Regions from separate parts of the Virgibacillus dakarensis genome, predicted to be linked through region 3. Evidence: predicted binding sites of a transcription regulator. Region 3 holds the regulator's gene; each other region holds the start of a gene.

Evidence for each region. Region 3 encodes Rex, which represses fermentation and respiration genes when NADH is low (regulators of the CRP and FNR family bind a similar motif). Its sites were predicted from a motif close to TTGTGAAATATTTCACAA; they were not measured.
Region 1: CZ382_RS02915 (TIGR04053 family radical SAM/SPASM domain-containing protein) is a predicted target of Rex. The motif match lies at 5,764-5,781, and genes of this name have one in related genera.
Region 2: CZ382_RS02245 (nitrate/nitrite transporter) is a predicted target of Rex. The motif match lies at 1,184-1,201, and genes of this name have one in related genera.

What each region holds. Positions count from the first base shown of each region.
Region 1 covers NZ_LT732553.1:578,595-585,673, reverse strand. Annotated here, with positions in the region: gene CZ382_RS02945 (BMP family ABC transporter substrate-binding protein) at 1-890, opposite strand, end outside; gene CZ382_RS02940 (hypothetical protein) at 990-1,610, opposite strand; gene CZ382_RS02935 (YjzD family protein) at 1,938-2,114, shown strand; gene CZ382_RS02930 (hypothetical protein) at 2,236-2,568, opposite strand; gene CZ382_RS02925 (undecaprenyl-diphosphate phosphatase) at 2,689-3,501, shown strand; gene CZ382_RS02920 (Crp/Fnr family transcriptional regulator) at 3,777-4,478, shown strand; gene CZ382_RS02915 (TIGR04053 family radical SAM/SPASM domain-containing protein) at 4,570-5,700, opposite strand; gene CZ382_RS02910 (DUF2249 domain-containing protein) at 5,976-6,218, opposite strand; gene CZ382_RS02905 (Crp/Fnr family transcriptional regulator) at 6,428-7,079, shown strand, end outside.
Region 2 covers NZ_LT732553.1:440,316-447,394, forward strand. Annotated here, with positions in the region: gene CZ382_RS02240 (beta-class carbonic anhydrase) at 315-875, opposite strand; gene CZ382_RS02245 (nitrate/nitrite transporter) at 1,364-2,869, shown strand; gene CZ382_RS02250 (nitrate reductase subunit alpha) at 3,212-6,895, shown strand; gene narH (nitrate reductase subunit beta) at 6,885-7,079, shown strand, end outside.
Region 3 covers NZ_LT732554.1:2,539,240-2,546,318, forward strand. Annotated here, with positions in the region: gene rimI (ribosomal protein S18-alanine N-acetyltransferase) at 1-390, shown strand, start outside; gene tsaD (tRNA (adenosine(37)-N6)-threonylcarbamoyltransferase complex transferase subunit TsaD) at 380-1,390, shown strand; gene CZ382_RS21690 (ABC-F family ATP-binding cassette domain-containing protein) at 1,818-3,743, opposite strand; gene moaC (cyclic pyranopterin monophosphate synthase MoaC) at 3,885-4,379, shown strand; gene CZ382_RS21700 (redox-sensing transcriptional repressor Rex) at 4,382-5,011, shown strand; gene CZ382_RS21705 (DUF2268 domain-containing protein) at 5,200-6,024, shown strand; gene CZ382_RS21710 (hypothetical protein) at 6,128-6,400, opposite strand; gene CZ382_RS21715 (class I SAM-dependent methyltransferase) at 6,593-7,079, shown strand, end outside.

The DNA.
Region 1 (7,079 bases), on a different contig from region 3:
GGGACAACCGGGCTGAACCTGCCTAATGAGATGGCATCATCCTGAAAATCAAATGTTAAAATTTGGCCTGAGAGTTCCCCTTTATTGAACTTTTTGGCAATAAGCTCATACAATTTGTCTGCATGCTGAACTGTGCTTGTTAATACTGCCGTTTTATCAATATCCGACTGATCGGAAACGTAGCCAATCGCATAGATTCCATCTTTACTTGCCAGTTTAATCATTTCACTACTAAAGGCATCTCCAGCAGGATAAATAACATCAGCATTCACATCACGCATTTTCTCGAAACTCTCCAAAGCGCTTTTTTCATCATTCCAATCATTAACATAATCAATATGCACTTCCGCATCGGGGTTTTGATATTTCACCCCTTCATAAAATCCTTCTATTTCGGGCTGCCATTCATATGCAGCAACAATTGCAACCTGATTTGTTTTTGTCATTTTTCCTGCAATCATTCCACCAAAATAACCCATCGCATGTGCATTAAAATTTAAACTTATCACATTATCCGCATAGTACCCACCATTAAAATAAACAAATTGTACATCTGGATACTCCTGGGAAATATCGACAAAGAACTTCCCATATGCACTGCTATGGCCAAAAATGAGGTTTACTCCATGGTTGACCAATTCATCCACAGCATTTGCCACGTCCTGCTCTGTTTTGATCCCCTCTTTAAAATAAACATCAACATCATACTTATCACGAATGGCGAGTAGGCCCTTATACCCCTTGGCTCCCCATGCTTGATCATGGATTGAGGTTTCTGCCAACATGCCTGCTTTTTGTATTTTGCCTTGGTCAAAATAAGAACTACAGCCTGATAATAGTATGATGAAACCGATTAGGATTATGATGTATCGCTTTTCCAACGTGTGCACTCCCATCCGTGAACATTGATGTACGGGCATCTCCCTATGTTAATTGTAGCGTTTAACCATCCAGCAGTAAACGTTATTCCCGATTACATTTATATTACATTAGTAAATAGTTTTAAATCTATTATAGTGATCCTGCACTTTTTTAACATTCTTCTCGATAGGTCTAATATCACGAAGGAAGATAAACCGTTTACTGTTCTTATCTAGTTTCCTATTGTCTTTTACAGACCTTAGTTCGATAAAGGATGGTAAATGATTGGATTGAATGATTTGCATCAGACAAAGAACAAAATCTTCAATATAAATGGCATCGTTTAAGAATACGTCTGAATCAAATGGTACAAATCTATTTTGAGCGTACATCCCCTTCTCATTCATTGGCATCCATTCACCAAACAGCAGTGGGAGCATAACCGTTGTCAACTGGGCATCACCTTCTTTCCTCGCTTCATCCCGACATAATTTAACCATTTTGTCTGCCTTCAGATCCAATGCATGACCATTTGATCCGTTTATAATAATTGCTGTATAACGTTCTCTGCATTCTTTTTTATCCTGCAACAAGGAAAATAAATCATTTCGTCCAACCATCATTGCCAAATTCTCTTTCTTATTTGTAGCAGTATTATCAAATCCATCTACCTGATAACCATTTTCAACCAAATAATTGATAATATGAAATCCAATCCAATCGAAACAATTTGTTACAAGAAATGACATCGCCTTTCCCCCTGTTCCTTATTACTATATTATTCATAAAATGAAACTTCATTCTGTGGGGGCTGCCGACGCGACAGGGCGTGCTAATACAGGCGAAGGCATGCGGACATGACGATTTTAGCCTGCCTTCCCTCCCCACAGAGTGTTGTGAGCGAATCAGGAATTTACGAACTCTTTATCTCCTACCTTCCCATTTTTGGTTTAGACACGCTTAGAGATGGGTGTATTACAGCCCGTCACTACGTGATAACGTAAAAGAAATACTTTTATTTTTTTAGCCAATTTGGTAAACTAAAAGCAGAATGTTAAAAAATGAGGTGTTTTCAGATGCGGTTCTTTTGGACGTTCATTTGGGCATTGGCAGTCGGCAGTGTTATTTCTTATATCCTGTCCAGTATGGCTGGTAATCCTTTTAACGTTGTTCATACACTTGCCCTGGCAATTATCTTTACATTAGCTATCTACTTATTAGGAGAAGGTGTACTGAAAGAACAAGAAGAGTAACCTTGGAACGACAAGATTGATTGTATATGTTCAAAAGTCTGACAAGTTACACATAAACCCTTGCCAACAAGGAGATGGCAAGGGTTTTAATGTTAGAAATGAAATGTGCGTCAATTGACTGTTAGTACCATGGTAATACACTTAATGCAGTAAGAGCAGCCAATGGCAAAATTAACCGTCGGAATCTTCTTGGTGGATACCCATAACCCGGGTACCCGAACCCTCCTGGATACCCATAACCCGGATATCCATAACCAAATTGCCGATTTTGATGGTTCATTTCCGGCTGTGTATGGTGTTCATACTGTTCTAAAGGTATAGCTAAATAAACATATTCATCATCCAGTCCGGTTACTATACCGTCAACTTTTGAGCCGTCAACTAATTCTGCAAGTACGTAAGAATGCATATGATCTTTACATAATTCGTATATATGATGATAGTCTTGTTTCATTTCCCTTTTTCACCCTCCTCTGCAACTAGACTATTCATTAGCCCAAAGAATAGTGACTGAAAAAGGATAGCAATTCACATAGATAATCAATTTAAAATGGAGGATTTTTTCATGGATGGCATTACAGAATTCTGGTTATTAGTAAAGTATGTACTGCTAGGAGTTTTCCAAGGGATTACTGAACCAATCCCGATTTCTTCGAGTGGACATTTAGTCATTTTACGTGAACTGTTTGGTATTGAGATCAAGGGGCTTTCCTTTGAAATACTAGTCAATTTTGGATCACTCATTGCCGTTTTAGTTGTCTATCGCAACGATATTATACGCCTAATCAACCATTTCTTCCGCTACATATTCACAAAGGATGCATCGGCAAAACGTGATTTTCGATTTGTGATGTATCTGGTAATTGCGACCATCCCTACCGGCATTATTGGTTTGCTGCTGGAGGATTACATCAGCAGCAAACTAAGCACGGTAGCGGTTGTCGGTGTAACACTGCTGATTACTGGTTTTGCTTTATGGATCATCCGTAACCTGCGTGGGAAGAAAAACGATGGTGATTTAACAGTAAAAGATGCGATCATTGTTGGCTTGGCACAATCGGTTGCCTTAATTCCCGGAATTAGCCGCTCCGGTGCAACCATTGTCGCTGCTATGCTTCTTGGAATGAAACAGGAAACTGCATTGCGCTTTTCTTTTCTATTATATATCCCGGTAAGTCTTGGAATAACCGTCATGTCTCTTTCCGATATTGTCAATGATCCTGACTTTGATGTATTAATGATCCCATATTTGCTCGCATTCATGGCTTCCATTATCGCATCATACTTTGCTCTGAAATGGTTTATCAACATTATGCGTCAGGGCAATTTGAAGTATTTTTCTTTCTATTGTTTTGCTATTGGGTTACTTGTAATCTTATTTTTATAATAAGCTCATCCCCTTGCTGCACTAAAGCTTAGTGTAGTAGGCACTGGGCACGGAAGCAATGGGAAATGGCAGCACAAAAAACTAGCGGATCGATAGAAACATTTGTATGTGATGAGCAAATTGTGACTGCCAGATCCGGCTCTAATTTAACATATTTAAGAAGTCGGTATCTTCTGTACATTCATAATTTTAAACAGCTACCTTTTATTTCAAGGATATTATCTGCTATACTTAGTGAAAGAAGATATGATTATTCTTTAAGGTGGTTATTTAAGATGTCTGAGAGGTACATCAAATCCAATATGTCCGATGATCTGAAGGAGCTGCTTGCTTCCGTTGACCATACGAAACCGATCAAAAAAGACACCTTTTTATTTTCGGAAGGCGAAAAAGCTGAAGAGTTGTACATTATAAAATCCGGGAAAATTCAAATTGGCAAGCTATCCCCTGACGGAAGGGAACTCACGCTTAGAATCTGCAACAGAGGTGACATTGTGGGTGAGCTTTCTTTATATGATAATGTGAAATATATTCTGAATGCAAAAGTGTTGGAGGATGGAGAAGTAGCTGTTATTAAAAAGTTTCATTTGGAAGAAAAACTGTTAAATAACGGCAGTCTGGCAATTGAATTTATGAAAGTAATGAGTGAATCCTTCCGCCGGGATCAAACAAGATTTCGTGATCTTGTCATGCATGGGAAAAAAGGGGCGTTATTTTCCACATTGATCCGCCTGTCAAATAGTTATGGCAAGAAACAAAGCAGTGGAAATATCTATATTGATATCGTCCTAACTAATCAGGAGCTGGCAAACTTCTGTGGTACATCCCGGGAAAGTGTCAATCGTCTATTAAATGATCTAAAGCGCAATCATATTATCTCAATGAAAAAAGGACATATTATTATTCATGATTTAAACTTTCTAAAGAAGGAAATAAACTGTGAAAATTGCCCGGTTGTCCTCTGCAGTATTCATTAATTGGACACAAACACTGCCATCATTTGTCAGTCACTCGACTGAGAATCAAAAGCTTCTAGCGTATAATACCTAGAAGCTTTATTCATGAAAGTTACTTTACAGCCCTTTTCTTCCCTCTCATCACCTTAGGTATATACACGCAATATGGCTCGGATTCCATGTAATCCCCCGTAACATTATAGGCTCTCGATCTTGAACCACCGCAAACAAAACGAAATTCGCAGACACCGCATTTCCCTTTATATTGATCTGGATCTCGTAGATTTTTAAATACTTCTGACTCCCGGTAAATCGTTGCTAACGGAGTGGTTCTTACATTACCAGCTTTAATTGGCAACAGACCGCTTGGATATACATCACCAATATGCGAAATAAATACAAAGCCATTGCCATCATTCACCCCTTTTGGTGCACGGCCAAGCCCGTCAATTTGCCCTGTCTTCCCATTCATCAAGGCATCCTCATAATAAATATGGTCTGTACTGCTTTTCCCATTATGTTCCCGCATTTTACCTTGGATAACGACGCGTCGATAGTGCTGAGCTGCAGTTGTTTTAATGTCGAATGGCACCCGTTTGGATAAATTATATAACCAGCGTAAGACACGTTCGTGCTCTGCTGGTGAGATCATATCCGATTCTTTCCCTCGCCCAGTCGGTACGAGGAAAAATACACTCCACAGCACACAGCCCAACTGTTCTACCATTTCAGCAAGTTCATCTAAATAATCAACATTGTACCGGGAAATGACTGTATTAATTTGCAATGGCATTTCCAATTCGTGCAAATAATTAATCGCATTCATTGTTAAATCGAATGAACCGGTTGTACCGCGAAAATGGTCATGAACCTCGGCGCAATGACCATCAATGCTGAATGCCCAGCGTGCCAGTCCGACATCTTTTGCCTTCTTCATTGCTTCCTTTGTGACATTCGGGGTTGCGGACGGTGTCATCGATACGCGAACCCCTTTGTGCACTGCATATTCGGCAATCTCAAAAACATCCGGCCGCTCCAATGGATCACCGCCGGTAAAGACAAGCATTGGATTATCCATTTCATAAATATCATCAATTAATTTCTTTCCTTCTTCAAACGTTAATTCTCTCGGATCCCGATGATACTGAGCCTCGGCGCGGCAATGCAAACATTTTAATGCACATGCACGTGTCAATTCCCATATTACAATAAATGGGTTTTTATTGTAATCTTGTGTAAACATAAAACCATCTCCTACCAATCATTACGACACTACGCTTACTGTACCACGATTTTCAAGTATTGGATGTGATGAAGTTCACAAATATCATTGCAAATGTCTTCGCTTTGAAGGTCCCTTGAATTTGTTTGGCGGATCCCATTATCAAATTTTGGGCTGGTAATGCTGATGTTTCAAGAGTCCTTCATAGTTTTTAACAGGGTATACTGTAAAAAACTTTTCGCTACAGAAGAGATTCACTGCTTAAATTTTACTGACTTCCTGAGCTTCATCTTATATTATTTTTTACCGATAGTAACTCGCCATATTGCTGGTCCCTGTTCCGTATATTCCCATGTAAATGCAGCTTCCCCCCGTTCGATCATCAATTGATAATGAAGTGGTTTTGGATCATGATCATTGGAAAGCTCCATATATTCGCCCGGCTTTAAACTATCAAATATTTCGAAAATCTTCGGATGACGAAAACGCGGCTCAATCTCCGGGGCATGGATTTTGGTTACAAAGTCTATGTTGTCCATTATTTTTCCTCCCTCTTCGTTTTATTACCACACACTTACTATAAAGGATAAATGCTATATAGGATGTGAGAATAAACACCTTCCAACTATGATTTTTATCACGCTATTAAAAACTGTTGACAATTAGGCTAATAACTTGGGGTGGAACGTGCTAAAATGATAAATAAGGATCAATATTTAAGATTTTATCTGCAGAAAAGAGGATGATTATGAACAGTCAATCCATTCAGGAGCTTCTGCAAAAAGTTCCCTTATTCAAAGATTTAACGGATTATGAAATGGAACCGATTGTAGATCTTGCAAAATCTCGAATATACCGGCGTGGGACACACATATTCATGCAAGGAGACCCATTAACGAACGTCTATTTTATCCACCAGGGAAAAGTGAAAATATACAAGACAGATTTTCATGGAAAGGAGCAAATCGTTAATGTCCTGCAGCGTGATGATATGTTTCCCCATCAAGGCTTTTTCAGACAGGACAATTACCCGGCACATGCGGAGATACTGGAGGATGCTACGCTAATCTATATTCCAATCCATTCTTTTGAAAACTTTCTTATCACCCATCCGGAAATTTGCATAAAGTTATTTCGTGTGTTAGGTGATATTATCGTTGATTTGCAAAGTAGATTGGAAGAGAAGATTTTGCACAATACGTACGAACAAATTGTTAAGCTTCTATTACGGCTTGCCCGGCAATACGGCACGAAGACAAGCGATCGTCACATTCGTGTAGCTACCCATTTTACCAACCGGGAGCTTGCCAACATGATTGGATCCAGTCGTGAAACGGTAAGCCGTACATTAACACAGCTGCGAAAGCAAAAATTGGTAACAATGGATAAAGCCGGTTTTT
Region 2 (7,079 bases), on a different contig from region 3:
TATTATTGAAAAACTTTTGTATACGTGTTCTAGTCACAATAGATGGTACTTCTATACTGTCACAACCCGTTTCTTATACAGGGTATCCCCTTTCAGGATCCACCAGAGTATTTTCGGCCTTGTTGTATTGTTATTAAACTGTATTGGCAATAAATGAATGTGATATACCTCCTATCCAGGCTAGAAATTCTTTTTCATCATAGATGGTGGCTGCGCGAATGCGGAGCCATGTTGGTTTCTTATCTTTTAAAAAATGCCTTCCTTAGCTGCCTGATCGAAAGCAGCTGGAAAGGATAGGCAAATTTTGTACAGTATTATTTGTCCAATGTAACAACGTCAACTTTCCCTGTTCCCGGATCGATTACGAATCCATGAACCCTAATATTTTCGGGAAGCAGCGGGTGATTGCGAACAATGGATACACTATGTTGAACCGATTCTTCCACCGTTTTAAAACCGCGGAACTCTTCATGCAGATCGATTCCGGCATTTTCAAGTGTTTGCAATGTTTCGGTCGTAATCCCTTTTTCCCTCATTTTTTGCGTAAATACTTCTGTTTCTACGTAAGACATTCCACAGTCATGGTGTCCGATGATGGCAACTTCTTCTGCTTGCAATTCATAGATTGCGACTAAGATTCCTTTCATTATACTATCAAATGGATCACGAATAATGGCACCAGCGTTTTTTAACATTTTTACGTCACCATTATGAATGTTTAATGCTTTCGGCAGTAATTCCACTAGTCGTGTATCCATACATGTAACGATAACCATCCGTTTATTTGGGATATTATCCGTTTTGAATGCCTCGTATTCTTTTCCTTCGACAAATTGTTTGTTGTACGCAAGCATTTCTTCAATACGCACGTCCATCAGCTCCTTTAATCATTATGTAAACGTCTAACTACTATACTATAGCAAGTGGCGTTCAATCGTCTAGTAGCGGAATCTGTCCAGATCGAGCAAATACTGTCCAAAACGAGTGGAATACTATCCAACTTCACACAAATACTATCCGAACGAGCGGAATACTATCTAACTTTACACAAATACTATCCGAAACGAGTGGAATACTGTCCAACTTTACGCAAATACTATCCAAAACGAGTAGAATATCGTCCAAGATGCCGAACAGGCATATCAAGAAGAAGTTCATAATAATGTCACGATATCGTCTGTTCATGTGAAGTTTATCACAGTTGCAAACGAGCTTTATTGCTAGGCTATAAACAACCAACAAATAATGTTGAAAAAATCCCTGAGGATAAATGATAATCCAGAATTTGATAGCATGTAAGTTAAATAAACATGGCAATTTGGTAAATATTTTATTTTAGACAATTCGAAAGGAATGATGCTGTATGGGCAAACCAAATGTTCAACTTTCGCTGCAAACGATCAGTTTGATAGGCGGGTTTATGGTATGGGTGTTAATTTCATCTCTCATGCCAATCATGAATGAAGATATTCATTTAACTGCGGGGCAACTGTCACTAATTACGGCTATCCCTGTTATTCTTGGGTCATTGTTGCGCGTTCCATTGGGTTTTTACACGAACCGGTATGGCGCCAGAAGCATGTTTATCATTAGTTTCATTATCCTCCTGTTTCCGGTATTTTACCTAAGTATCGCGAATTCATTTGCTGATTTATTTATCGGGGGGCTATTTTTGGGTGTTGCTGGTGCTACTTTTTCAATTGGGGTAACCTCATTACCAAAATACTACCCGAAAGAAAAACATGGGCTAGTTAATGGAATTTATGCGATCGGTAACGCTGGGACAGCAGTCACAACATTTGGGGCACCGATAATAGCCGGAGCTATTGGTTGGGTTAATACGATTCGCTTATTTTTAATTTTGCTGCTCGTATTAGCTGCATTAAATTTTATTTTAGGGGATCGCCAAGAGAAAAAAGTTCGTGTTTCCATGGTGAAGCAATGGCAAGCTGTTTACCGAAACCAGACGTTATGGTTCTTAAGTTTATTCTACTTTATTACGTTTGGCGCATTTGTTGCATTTACGGTTTATCTGCCGAGTTTTTTAGTGGATCATTTTTCCTTGAATCCGACAGATGCCGGGATCAGAACTGCTGGATTCATTGTTCTGGCTACAATCATACGTCCAATCGGTGGCTGGTTGGCTGATAAATTTAATCCATATATCATACTAATGGTTGTATTTCTGGGAACGAGTGTTTCTGGGGTATTATTATCCTTTTCACCGACAATCGGCATTTATACAATTGGGACATTATCGGTTGCAGTTTTTGTCGGTCTTGGTAATGGAACGGTATTTAAACTTGTTCCACTGTATTTTTCCAAACAATCCGGAATTGTCAATGGAATCGTAGCGGCAATGGGTGGATTAGGCGGGTTTTTCCCACCGATTGTTCTGACTACCGTATTTAATATGACAGGACATTATGCGATTGGTTTTATGGCATTGTCAGAGTTTTCGCTAGTCAGTTTTGTTATTGTTATTTATATGTATTACCGGGATCGTTTGAATATAGAGAGCAAAATCATTGAGGGTACCGCTGAAGGAATTATGGTGACGGATCGAAACCGGATTATTCAAAATGTAAATCCAGCTTTTACCAGGGTTACAGGTTACGCAAAAGAGGAAGTAGTAGGGGAAAAACCAAGCATTCTGCAATCAGGAAAACAAGGGCCTTCTTTCTATAAGAACATGTGGCAAACTATTGAAGAAAAAGGATATTGGGAAGGAGAAATTTGGAATAAGCGAAAAAACGGTGAAGTTTATCCTGAATGGCTGTCCATTAGTCCGATCAAAAATAGTGCAGGAGAAATCGAATGTTATGTTGGCATGTTTAGTGATATAACAGAAACAAAACAATCGAAATGATAAATTTTTGGATCCTGGGCTGGCTTTTTGCTCAGGATTTTTTTGTGCATGGAACAAATTTAGTAACAGATAAAGATGAGTTTGGTTTAGCATTTTCACTGGACTTCAGCATCTTCCGGAACAACTTCAGCATCTTTTCACCTGGGACTTCAGCAACATCCAGAAAATCTTCAGTACTTTACGTCAAAACTTCGAATTAATTGTGCCGAAATAGTCAATGAAAAATGGCGATTTCGTGACTTTTGTTCCAGATGTGATGTTTTTCACAGTTGGACACATCAGTTGCCTGTTTTAATGAATGCGTAGAGCGAAGTTGAATCTATAGACTCGGAGGGAATCCTTGTGAAAAAGAATCATTCTCCATTATGGAAGAGATTAACGTATATGAAACCGAAAGAGACCTATTCGGATAACCACAGCCAGTTACAAGAAGGTAATCGGGAATGGGAAAATGTATATCGAAGAAGATGGCAGCACGACAAAGTGATCAGAAGTACACATGGTGTGAACTGTACAGGGTCATGCAGCTGGAATATTTATGTGAAGGATGGAATCGTCACCTGGGAAGGACAGCAGCTGGATTATCCGACAACAGGCCCGGATATGCCAGAATTCGAGCCGCGCGGATGCCCGCGTGGTGCCAGTTTTTCCTGGTATATTTACAGTCCGTTACGGGTCAAATACCCATACGTACGAAAAAAATTGCTGATGCTGTGGCGTGACGCATTAGCAGCCAATAAGAATGCTCTTGAGGCCTGGGCAAGTATTGTGGAAGATCCGGAAAAGGCAAATTTGTATAAACGTGCCCGCGGAAAAGGCGGACTTATTCGGGCAGATTGGGATGAAGTGACTTCACTGATCGCAGCATCGACATTATATACGATTAAAAAATATGGTCCTGATCGCAATGTCGGTTTTTCACCGATTCCGGCAATGTCGATGATTAGTCATGCTGCAGGTAGCCGGTTTATGTCGTTAATTGGTGGTCCGATGCTTAGTTTTTACGACTGGTACGCAGATTTGCCACCAGCTTCACCACAAATCTGGGGTGATCAAACCGATGTTCCAGAAAGCTCGGATTGGTTTAATTCAAGCTACATTATGACATGGGGTTCGAATGTTCCACTAACAAGAACGCCCGATGCGCATTTTCTTGTAGAAGCTCGTTATAAAGGGACCAAGGTCGTCTCAGTTAGCCCTGATTATGCAGAGTCAACGAAATTTGCTGACGACTGGCTAAGTGTGAAGCAAGGTACGGATGGTGCGCTTGCAATGGCAATGGGGCATGTAATTTTAAATGAATTTTACCAGCAGCATATGCAGCCGTATTTCGAATCGTATGCAAAACAATATACGGACTTCCCCTTTGTTGTACGTCTGAAAAAGGGTAAGGATAATTATGTTGCCGACCGGTTCTTACATGCGAAAGATTTAGGGATTAAATCGGAAAACAGTGAATGGAAACCAGCAATGTATAATCATGAAACCAGCGATTTTGCGATTCCTCAAGGGACGATGGGCGCTCGCTGGGATAACAAAGGGAAATGGAATTTGCAGCTAGTGGATGAAAATACGGAAGAAGCGATTGAACCGACATTGAGTTTTCTCGGTCAGGAGGATTCCGTAATAACGGTCAATATGCCATATTTCGACGCTGAAAAACGCAGTGTACTGGAGCGTGCTGTTCCGGTTAAAACAGTAGAAATCGATGGAGAGACAACGTATGTCACGACTGTTTATGATTTAATGCTGGCCAACTACGGAATTGACCGTGGTATTGGTGGGGAAGCAGCTAAATCGTATGATGATGAGACACCATTCACGCCAGCATGGCAGGAAAAAATTACTGGCGTAAAACGGGAGCTAGTCTTGAAGATTGCCCGTGAATTTGCCCAAAACGCAATTGATACGGGTGGACGCTCGATGATTATCGTTGGTGCCGGGATTAATCACTGGTATAACTCTGATACGATCTATCGTGCCGTTGTCAACCTGGTTATTATGGTCGGCGCTCAAGGTGTTAATGGTGGCGGCTGGGCGCATTATGTTGGGCAGGAAAAGCTGCGCCCGGCGGAAGGCTGGACAAATGTTGCAACAGCTAAAGACTGGCATGGGCCGGCAAAACTGCAGAATGGTACATCATTTTTCTACTTTGCGACCGGACAGTGGCGATATGAAGAAATACCAGTAAGTAATTTAACAGCAGCAACCGTTGATAAACCGCGGTATGAGCATTATGCCGACTATAATGTATTAGCGGCAAGGCTCGGCTGGCTGCCATCGTATCCGACATTTGACCGGAATGGTTTAGACATTTATAAAGAGGCAGTTGCAAATGGGTATGAAACACCGGAGGAAATCGGCAACTATGTAGCGGAGCAGCTGAAGAATCGCAACCTGAAATTTGCCATTGAAGATCCCGATGCACCAGAAAGTTTTCCGCGCAACTTGTTTGTCTGGCGGGCCAACCTGATCTCGAGTTCCGGTAAGGGACATGAATATTTTCTAAAACACCTGCTTGGAACAACACACGGCCTGTTGAATTCAGATGATGACAGTTTACGTCCGGAAGAAATCACCTGGCGCGATGAAACTCCAGAAGGAAAGCTTGATTTGTTAATCAACCTTGATTTCCGGATGGCAGGTACAGCCTTATATTCCGATGTAATCTTGCCTGCTGCAACATGGTATGAAAAACACGATTTATCCAGTACCGACATGCATCCATTTGTGCATCCGTTTAACCCAGCGATCGCATCACCGTGGGAATCGAAATCAGACTGGGATATTTTTAAAGAGCTAGCTAAGGGAGTTTCCCGGTTAGCGGAAGAACTTGATATAGAACCAGTTAAAGAGGTGGTTGCCACACCGTTATTGCACGATACACCACAGGAAATGGCTCAACCATTTGGTGAAATCAAGGATTGGTCGAAAGGAGAATGTGAGCCAGTTCCCGGGAAAACAATGCCGCAAATTCATGTTGTGGAGTACGATTATAAGCAAATTTACCGGAAGCTGACGGCACTTGGACCAAACATTGGTTCAAAACCGTATGGCACAAAAGGCATCAATTGGGAAATGAAAGAGGAGTATGAAAAAGTAAAACAGACAATCGGGACAGTGAAGGATGGAAGCGTGGCAGATGGCTGTCCGGATATTTCCTCAGCTCGTGATGCCTGTGAGGCTGTCTTAATGCTTTCATCGACAACAAACGGAAAAGTGGCTGTTAAAGCGTGGAAAGCGTTGGAAAAACAAACGAGTCTCAAGCTTTCCGACCTAGCAGAAGAACGCACTGAAGAATGCTTTACATTTGCGCAAATAACGGCACAGCCGAAAACGGTTATTACCTCACCAGCATTCAGCGGGTCAGAAAAAGGCGGTAGAAGGTATTCGCCATTTACAACGAATATTGAACGGATGATTCCGTTCCGTACGATAACCGGCAGACAGTCCTATTATCTTGATCATGAAATGATGCTGGAATTTGGGGAGGGAATGGCAACGTTTAAACCGATTTTGGATCATACACCATTTCGGGCTGACCGGCCGAAAGTGGAAGGAAAAGAAATTGTTTTGAACTACTTAACACCACATAACAAATGGTCAATCCATAGTATGTATTTCGATGCGCAGCCAATGCTCACATTGTTTAGAGGCGGACCGACAGTGTGGCTAAACAAAGATGATGCAGAGGAAATTGACGTAAAAGATAACGAGTGGATTGAATGCTTTAACCGGAATGGAGTAGTGGTAGCTCGTGCCGTTGTTTCACACCGGATTCCAAGGAGTGTTGCATTTATGCACCATGCTCAAGATCGGCATATTCATGTTCCGGGGACAAAATTAACAGAGAACCGTGGCGGTACCCATAACAGTCCAACGCGGATTCATGTCAAGCCAACTCATATGATCGGTGGCTATGCGCAATTAAGCTATGGTTTCAACTACTATGGAACAACAGGAAATCAGCGTGACTTAAACGTAATCATTCGGAAATTGAAGGAGGTTGACTGGCTTGAAAATTAAAGCGCAAGTTGGCATGGTAATGAATTTGGATAAGTGTATCGGTTGTCATACATGCAGTGTGACATGTAAAAACACCTGGACCAACCGCCCTGGTGCAGAATATATGTATTTTAATAATGTGGAAACAAGGCCTGGTGTTGGTTATCCGAAAGAATGGGAAGACCAGAAGAAATACCGAGGCGGC
Region 3 (7,079 bases):
GCATCGTTTACTGCACCATGGCCAAGAGATATTTTTCAGCAGGAGATAGTGGAAAATCAATTTGCCCATTATTTTGTCCTCCAAGTGGATGAAAAAATTGTTGGTTATGCGGGATTATGGGTCGTAGTAGATGACGCACAAATAACGAATATTGCTATCATGCCTGACTATCGGGGGAATAAACTTGGTGAAAAATTGTTTCATTACGTGATGGTACAAGCTGTCCGTCTAGGTGGCCGCCGTTTATCACTGGAGGTACGTACGTCAAATATCATCGCGCAACATATGTACCGAAAGTTTGGTTTGGTTCCAGGCGGGATTCGGAAAAACTATTATGTCGATAATCAGGAAGATGCGATTGTTATGTGGGTGAACTTATATGAAAAATGATAACTATATTTTAGCAATTGAAACAAGCTGTGATGAGACGGCTGCAGCCATTGTCAAAAATGGCAGCGAAATTATTGCAAATGTTGTAGCTTCACAAATTGACAGCCACAAACGTTTTGGCGGGGTTGTACCGGAAATAGCTTCACGCCATCATGTCGAGCAAATGACGGTTGTATTGGAAGAAGCATTTGCACAAGCAAAAATGACATGGGATGAAATTGATTGCATAGCTGTTACAGAAGGGCCTGGTTTGGTAGGGGCTTTATTGATCGGTGTCAATACTGCGAAGGCATTAGCGTTTGCCAAGCAAAAACCGCTTGTTGGTGTCCATCATATTGCCGGACATATTTATGCAAACCGTTTTGAAAAAGAGTTTACCTTTCCGTTATTAGCTTTAGTTGTCTCAGGAGGGCATACAGAGCTTATTTTAATGAAGGAACATGGAAGTTTTGAGGTAATTGGTGAAACACGTGATGATGCAGCTGGTGAGGCGTATGACAAGGTTGCCCGCATGCTGGATTTACCGTATCCTGGGGGACCGCAAATTGACCGCCTGGCAAGTGTCGGAAAAGAGAGCATCCCATTTCCACGGGCTTGGCTTGAAGAGGATAGCTATGATTTTAGTTTTAGTGGATTAAAATCGTCTGTTATTAACACAATCCACAATGCCAAACAGCGTGACCAAACATTAAAAAAAGAAGATATCGCTGCGAGTTTTCAAGCAAGTGTTGTGGAGGTACTGACGGAAAAAACATACAAAGCAGCAAACCAATTTGCCGTTAAGCAGGTAATTGTCGCTGGCGGGGTGGCTGCAAATAGCGGCCTTCGGGAGGCAATCCAGAGGCGATTCGCTGATACAGGCATACCAGTATCAATTCCCCCATTAAAACTTTGTACTGATAATGCTGCAATGATTGCTGCTGCTGGTACTGTTTTCTATCAACAAGGAAGAAGAGCTGGCTGGGATTTAAATGCGAATCCGTCATTGTTATTAAAATAAGCAGGTTATCCCGACTTTAAATCCTTTGTTCCAATTGCTTTTTTGAGATAGAAGGAATAAAAGATGAGGGAAAGTTCATTCTATTCTAACAAAAAATAAAAGAGGAGAGGGTATCCGGTATCCCCTGATCAAATTTCATTTATCAACAGGTGTGTGGATATCGCTTGTGAAGCATAGCAGCTCAAAAGTAGTTATGTGGACAAAAAATGTGGATAAGTAATTATGATTTTGTGGATATTGTGCATAACGCTATTGAAAAACGGTTAAATCCCTAGTTTAGCTGTGCATAAGTTTGTGGATTACGTGCATAATGGTTGATCAATCGTTTGATTAACGCATAAGGTCGTCCTCCTGCCTTTTGTGTATAACCGCTCTATCCCCTAGGTAACAATGAAAAGAACCGGGTAAACTGTTTCCCGGTTCTGGTTCAATCATCTTCCTGTAATGCTGTCCATTCCTCCATCAGCCGCTCGATTTCCTGTTTCATCTCACCGGTTTGTTTTGCCAGTGCCAGTGTTTTTTCGTGATTCTGGTAAATTTCCGGTTCGGTCATTTTTTGCTCAAGGTTTGCTAGTTCGTTCTCCAGTTGTTCTATTGCTTCCTCCAGTTCCACTATTTTACGTTCTGTTTTTCGCTTTTCACTGCGGAGCTTTTTCTCTTCCTCAAAGCTTAATTTCTTTTCATCTACTTTGTTGATAACCTCTGTTGATCGCCGAAGCCTTTCACGTTCCGCTTGCTCTTGCTTCTTTTCAATATAGTAATCATAATCGCCTAAATAAACAGTTGCACCATCACGCTGCATTTCCACCACCTGATCGGTAATTTTGTTGATAAAATACCTGTCATGAGATACGAAAATAATAGTTCCTGGAAAATCGGTTAACGCAGCTTCCAACACTTCTTTGCTATCTATGTCCAAATGGTTTGTCGGTTCATCCAGTACGAGTAAATTCGCTTGTTGCATCATTAGTTTAGCCAAAGACAGCCGTGCCTTTTCTCCACCACTTAATGTGTGAACCTGTTTCAACACATCGTCACCGGAAAATAAAAAGTTACCTAAAACGGTACGAATATCCTTTTCATTTACTGTCGGATACTCATCCCATAATTCCTGCAAAATTGTTTTCGATGGTGTTAGATTCATTTGTTCCTGATCGTAATAGCCAATCTCGACATTTGTGCCAATTTGGATCGTGCCGCGGGTTGGTTTTAATGTTCCAAGGATCGTTTTTAACAAAGTTGTTTTGCCAACACCATTTGGGCCAACAAGGGCAATACGTTCTCCTATATTTACATGAAGTGTCACATGTGAAAACAAATCCTCGTTACTATCCGCATAATGAAAGGCTAAATCATCAATTTTCAATACATCATTTCCGCTTCGTCGTTTGGTTTTAAACGAAAAGGATGCAGATGATTCCTCGCCAGCCGGTTTATCGAGTTTATCCATTTTTTCTAGCTGTTTTCGTCTTGACTGGGCACGCTTTGTTGTAGATGCGCGAACGATGTTTTTTTGAATAAATTCTTCCATTCGTTTCATCTCTACCTGCTGTTTTTCAAACTCTTTCATTTCCTGTTCAAAATTTAGTGCCTTTTGTTCAAGAAATTTACTGTATGTGCCGTAATACTTTTTCGTTCTGTGATAGGAAATCTCGTACACAATCGTAACGGTTTTGTCCAAAAAATACCGGTCATGGGAAACGATTGTAACGGCACCTGGATAATTTACTAAGTAATTTTCCAACCATGAAAGTGTCTCGATATCCAGGTGGTTCGTCGGTTCGTCCAAGATTAGCAAGTCGGGCTTTTTCAATAATAGTTTTCCCAAGGCCAGGCGAGTTTTCTGACCGCCACTTAGTTCATTAATCGGTGTACCGTAATCATAATCCTGAAAATGGAGTCCTGTCAGGACGCCCTTGATATCAGCTTCATAACGATACCCGCCACCAGCTTCAAATGCTTGCTGTTTCTTATCATAATCGTGCAGGAGCTGTTCATAGTTGGCTTTTGTTAAGGAAGCAGCTTGCTCCATTTCCGTTTCCAACAAACGCAAATCTTTTTCCTGATCAAGCAAGTGCTGAAAGACAGCAAGCATTTCTTCCCAAATGGTTTTATCTGATTTAAGGCCAGTGTGCTGGGACAAATAGCCAATGGAAAGATCCTTTGGTTTATGCATGTCACCTTCATCATAGCTAAGCTCCCCAGCCATTATTTTGAGCAGGGTCGATTTACCAGCACCGTTTCGGCCGACAATAGCAATCCGGTCTTTTTCTTTTATTTCCAGTTTTATATTCGATAGTATTTGTTCCGCACCAAAGGATTTGGAGATCCCGTTTAATTGCATGATAATCATTTCGTTCACCTCATCCACATAAGTGTATCGCATTCTTAATTGGGCTCGCAATATAATTTGTGAATAAAATCACGACTTATTGGATTTTTTCTGATAAACTAAGAGATATACGGAACGTAAAAGTGAAATGGAGATGAGCATATGGCAAATTTCACACACTTTAATGAAGAGGGACGGGCTCGGATGGTTGATATTAGTGAAAAAAAGGAAACAGATCGAACCGCCCTTGCAACATCCAGTATTAAAGTCTCAGAAGAAATTTACCAAAAAATTAGTAGTAATCAAATAAAAAAAGGTGACGTGCTTGCAGTTGCACAGGTTGCCGGGATTATGGCTGCCAAGAAAACTTCTGAATGGATTCCAATGTGCCATCCATTACAATTAAAAGGAATAGATATTTCGTTTGACTGGCAGGTTTCGGCTGATACGTATGTATTACATATAGAGGTATTTGTTAAGACAAAAGGCAGTACAGGTGTTGAAATGGAAGCATTAACGGCAGCTTCAGCGACTGCACTTACAATCTATGACATGTGTAAGGCAATTGATAAAGGAATGGTAATCGGGGAAACCTATCTACTGGAGAAAAAGGGCGGAAAATCAGGTGATTACTATCGGAAAGGGAAGGAGGAGTAATCGTGGATCAGAATAAAATTCCACAAGCTACCGCAAAAAGACTGCCGCTATATTATCGATTTTTAAATAATTTGCATTATCAGGGGAAAAGGCGAGTCTCATCCAAAGAATTGAGTGAGGCTGTTAAGGTGGACTCGGCAACGATAAGGCGCGATTTCAGCTATTTTGGGGCATTGGGGAAAAAGGGCTATGGTTACAACGTCGAATATTTACTTGGTTTTTTCCGGAAAACATTGGATCAGGATGAAGTGACCAAGGTTGCGCTGATCGGTGTTGGAAATCTTGGTACTGCATTTTTACATTATAATTTTATGAAAAACAATAATACAAAAATAGTAATGGCGTTTGATACGAATGCGGATAAGATAGGGACAGAAATTGGCGGTGTTCCAATTTACCATATTGATGAGTTGGAGGAAAAAATAGCTGGCGTTCAAGTTGCGATCTTAACGGTACCGGCAACTGAAGCAGACGGGATCACCGAAAGGCTTGTCGATCAAGGTATTGCAGGTATCCTTAATTTTACGCCGGCACGGATATCCGTTCCAGACAATATTCGCGTTCATCATATTGATTTAGCTGTAGAATTACAGGCGCTGGTTTACTTCTTAAAACATTATCCATTAGATTAGGTTTTAGTTTGGGAAGGATGCAAATATAAGCGTTTAAAGGTTTTCTGTTAAGCAGGAAGCCTTTTTTACGTTTTAAAAAATTATACGGCATAGTTCTCAAATAGAAGTTTTACTATTTCCTCAACAAATTGCTTCCGCTAACATACTGTATAGTGATCGTTATTTATTCGGGAAAAGGATTGAAGTAAATGGCAGTTGTGGAAACGGATAAATGGCTGAAGGATTATATCAAGAAGAAGGGGAAATTACGGGTGGAGCAGCGACGGCAGCAAAAGGAGCAAATATGCGAGAAGTTAATCCCTTATTTTCAGGATGCTTCTTCCGCTGATATCCATCAACATTTGCTTTACCACGGTCTTTTTTTACCGGGCTCACAGGATAAGGAATTAATTGAATCTTTAATCCATAGCAATTGCTGGAATATCATAGAAGAGGGGTTTGCCAAATTAAAAAAGGAATGGGATGGGCCGGATGTTCCCGTTTTTATATTCCCTTCTGATTTGCAAAACAAAAAATTGCAGGCTGACTTTAATGGGTTGTCCGGCTTGTCCTATCAAGACAAGGTTTTCCTGTTTGCTGCCGGGAACAATACGAAAGAAGAACTGCAAAAACTTCTCACCCACGAATATAATCATGTATGCCGACTTCATTATCTTGATAAACGGGAAGACAAGATTGAACTGCTGGATTCCATTGTTCTGGAAGGTTTAGCGGAAATGGCAGTGCAGGAACGCCTAGGTAAGGATCACTTAGCTAAATGGGCATCCATATATGACGCTAATACTGCACAGAAATATTTTAAAAGATGGTTAAAACCAAATTTAACATTGCCGAAAAAAGACCGGCGGCACCATGACCTATTGTATGGAGAAGGTTTTATTCCCAGATGGGCTGGATACAATGTCGGATTTCATATCGTGTCATCGTATATGAAAAATAAACAAAAACGGATAAAAGGAACATTACATGTCCCTGCAGAAACTATTTATGCGGATTCGGATTTTTCAAGCTAAGCAAAAAGCCTGCTTAGGCACAGGCTTTTTGCAATGCTGAAAAGGGTGAAGGGATAATATATACATCTTCCAGCCGCAGCATGTGGTAAGGAATGTTCAGGTTTTACCAAAAGAATAATGGTGATAAGGCTGCAATAGCTGCTAGGGCGATTCCTGCACCAAAACCCCATCCCCATCCCCAGCCGCCATATCCACCGTATCCACCATACCCATAACCGAACCCGCCAAGATTTCGGTTTCCCATTGGACGAAGGTAGACATGTGAATTACTGACGCGTGAAACGACCCCATGATGTACACGGCCATCTCTTGTTCTGATTCTGACAGGACGTCCAACGCATCTTAAACACTGATGATAATAAGGATTCACTGACATCCTACATTTACTCCTTTCCCATTGAATCAAATATAATGGTTTTTTTAAGGGTGATGTTAGTTGACGTAAAAGTAAAAGCGAGCGAGAAATTTTGCTGCTGTAGTAATACCTTATGTCAGTAAACCCCTTCTGATTGGACAAAAAACTCAGTATTTCAATAAAAATAGGTGAACTGGAGGTAATTATTTGGACATGTTTACGTATCACGACGTTTTGGCTCATCTTGGTGTTGGCGGGGCCCATCCAGGTGGGTTAGCCTTGACGAAGGAATTGCTCAAGGATCTGCCTATTAAACAAACGAGTCATATTCTTGACGCAGGGTGCGGTACGGGACAGACAGCTGCTTTTTTAGCCAAAACGTACGGATGTCAGGTGACTGCCCTGGATCAGCATCCGCTAATGGTGGAAAGGGCAAGGGAAAGGTTTGCCAGGGAAAAAGTAACGATTCAATTAGTAGAGGGGGATATGGAGAATAGCACTTTAGCAAAGGAATCTTTTGATTTCATCATTGCTGAATCGGTGACGGTATTTACCAATGTCACAAAGACTGCCAGGGAATATATCCGTTTATTGCGAATAGGAGGTATGCTTCTCGATCTGGAAATGACGGCGGGGGCCGCTTTTTCAGCTGATGAGGTTGGTGATTTTCAAGAACTGTATGGGTTAAGGGAGATCCCTA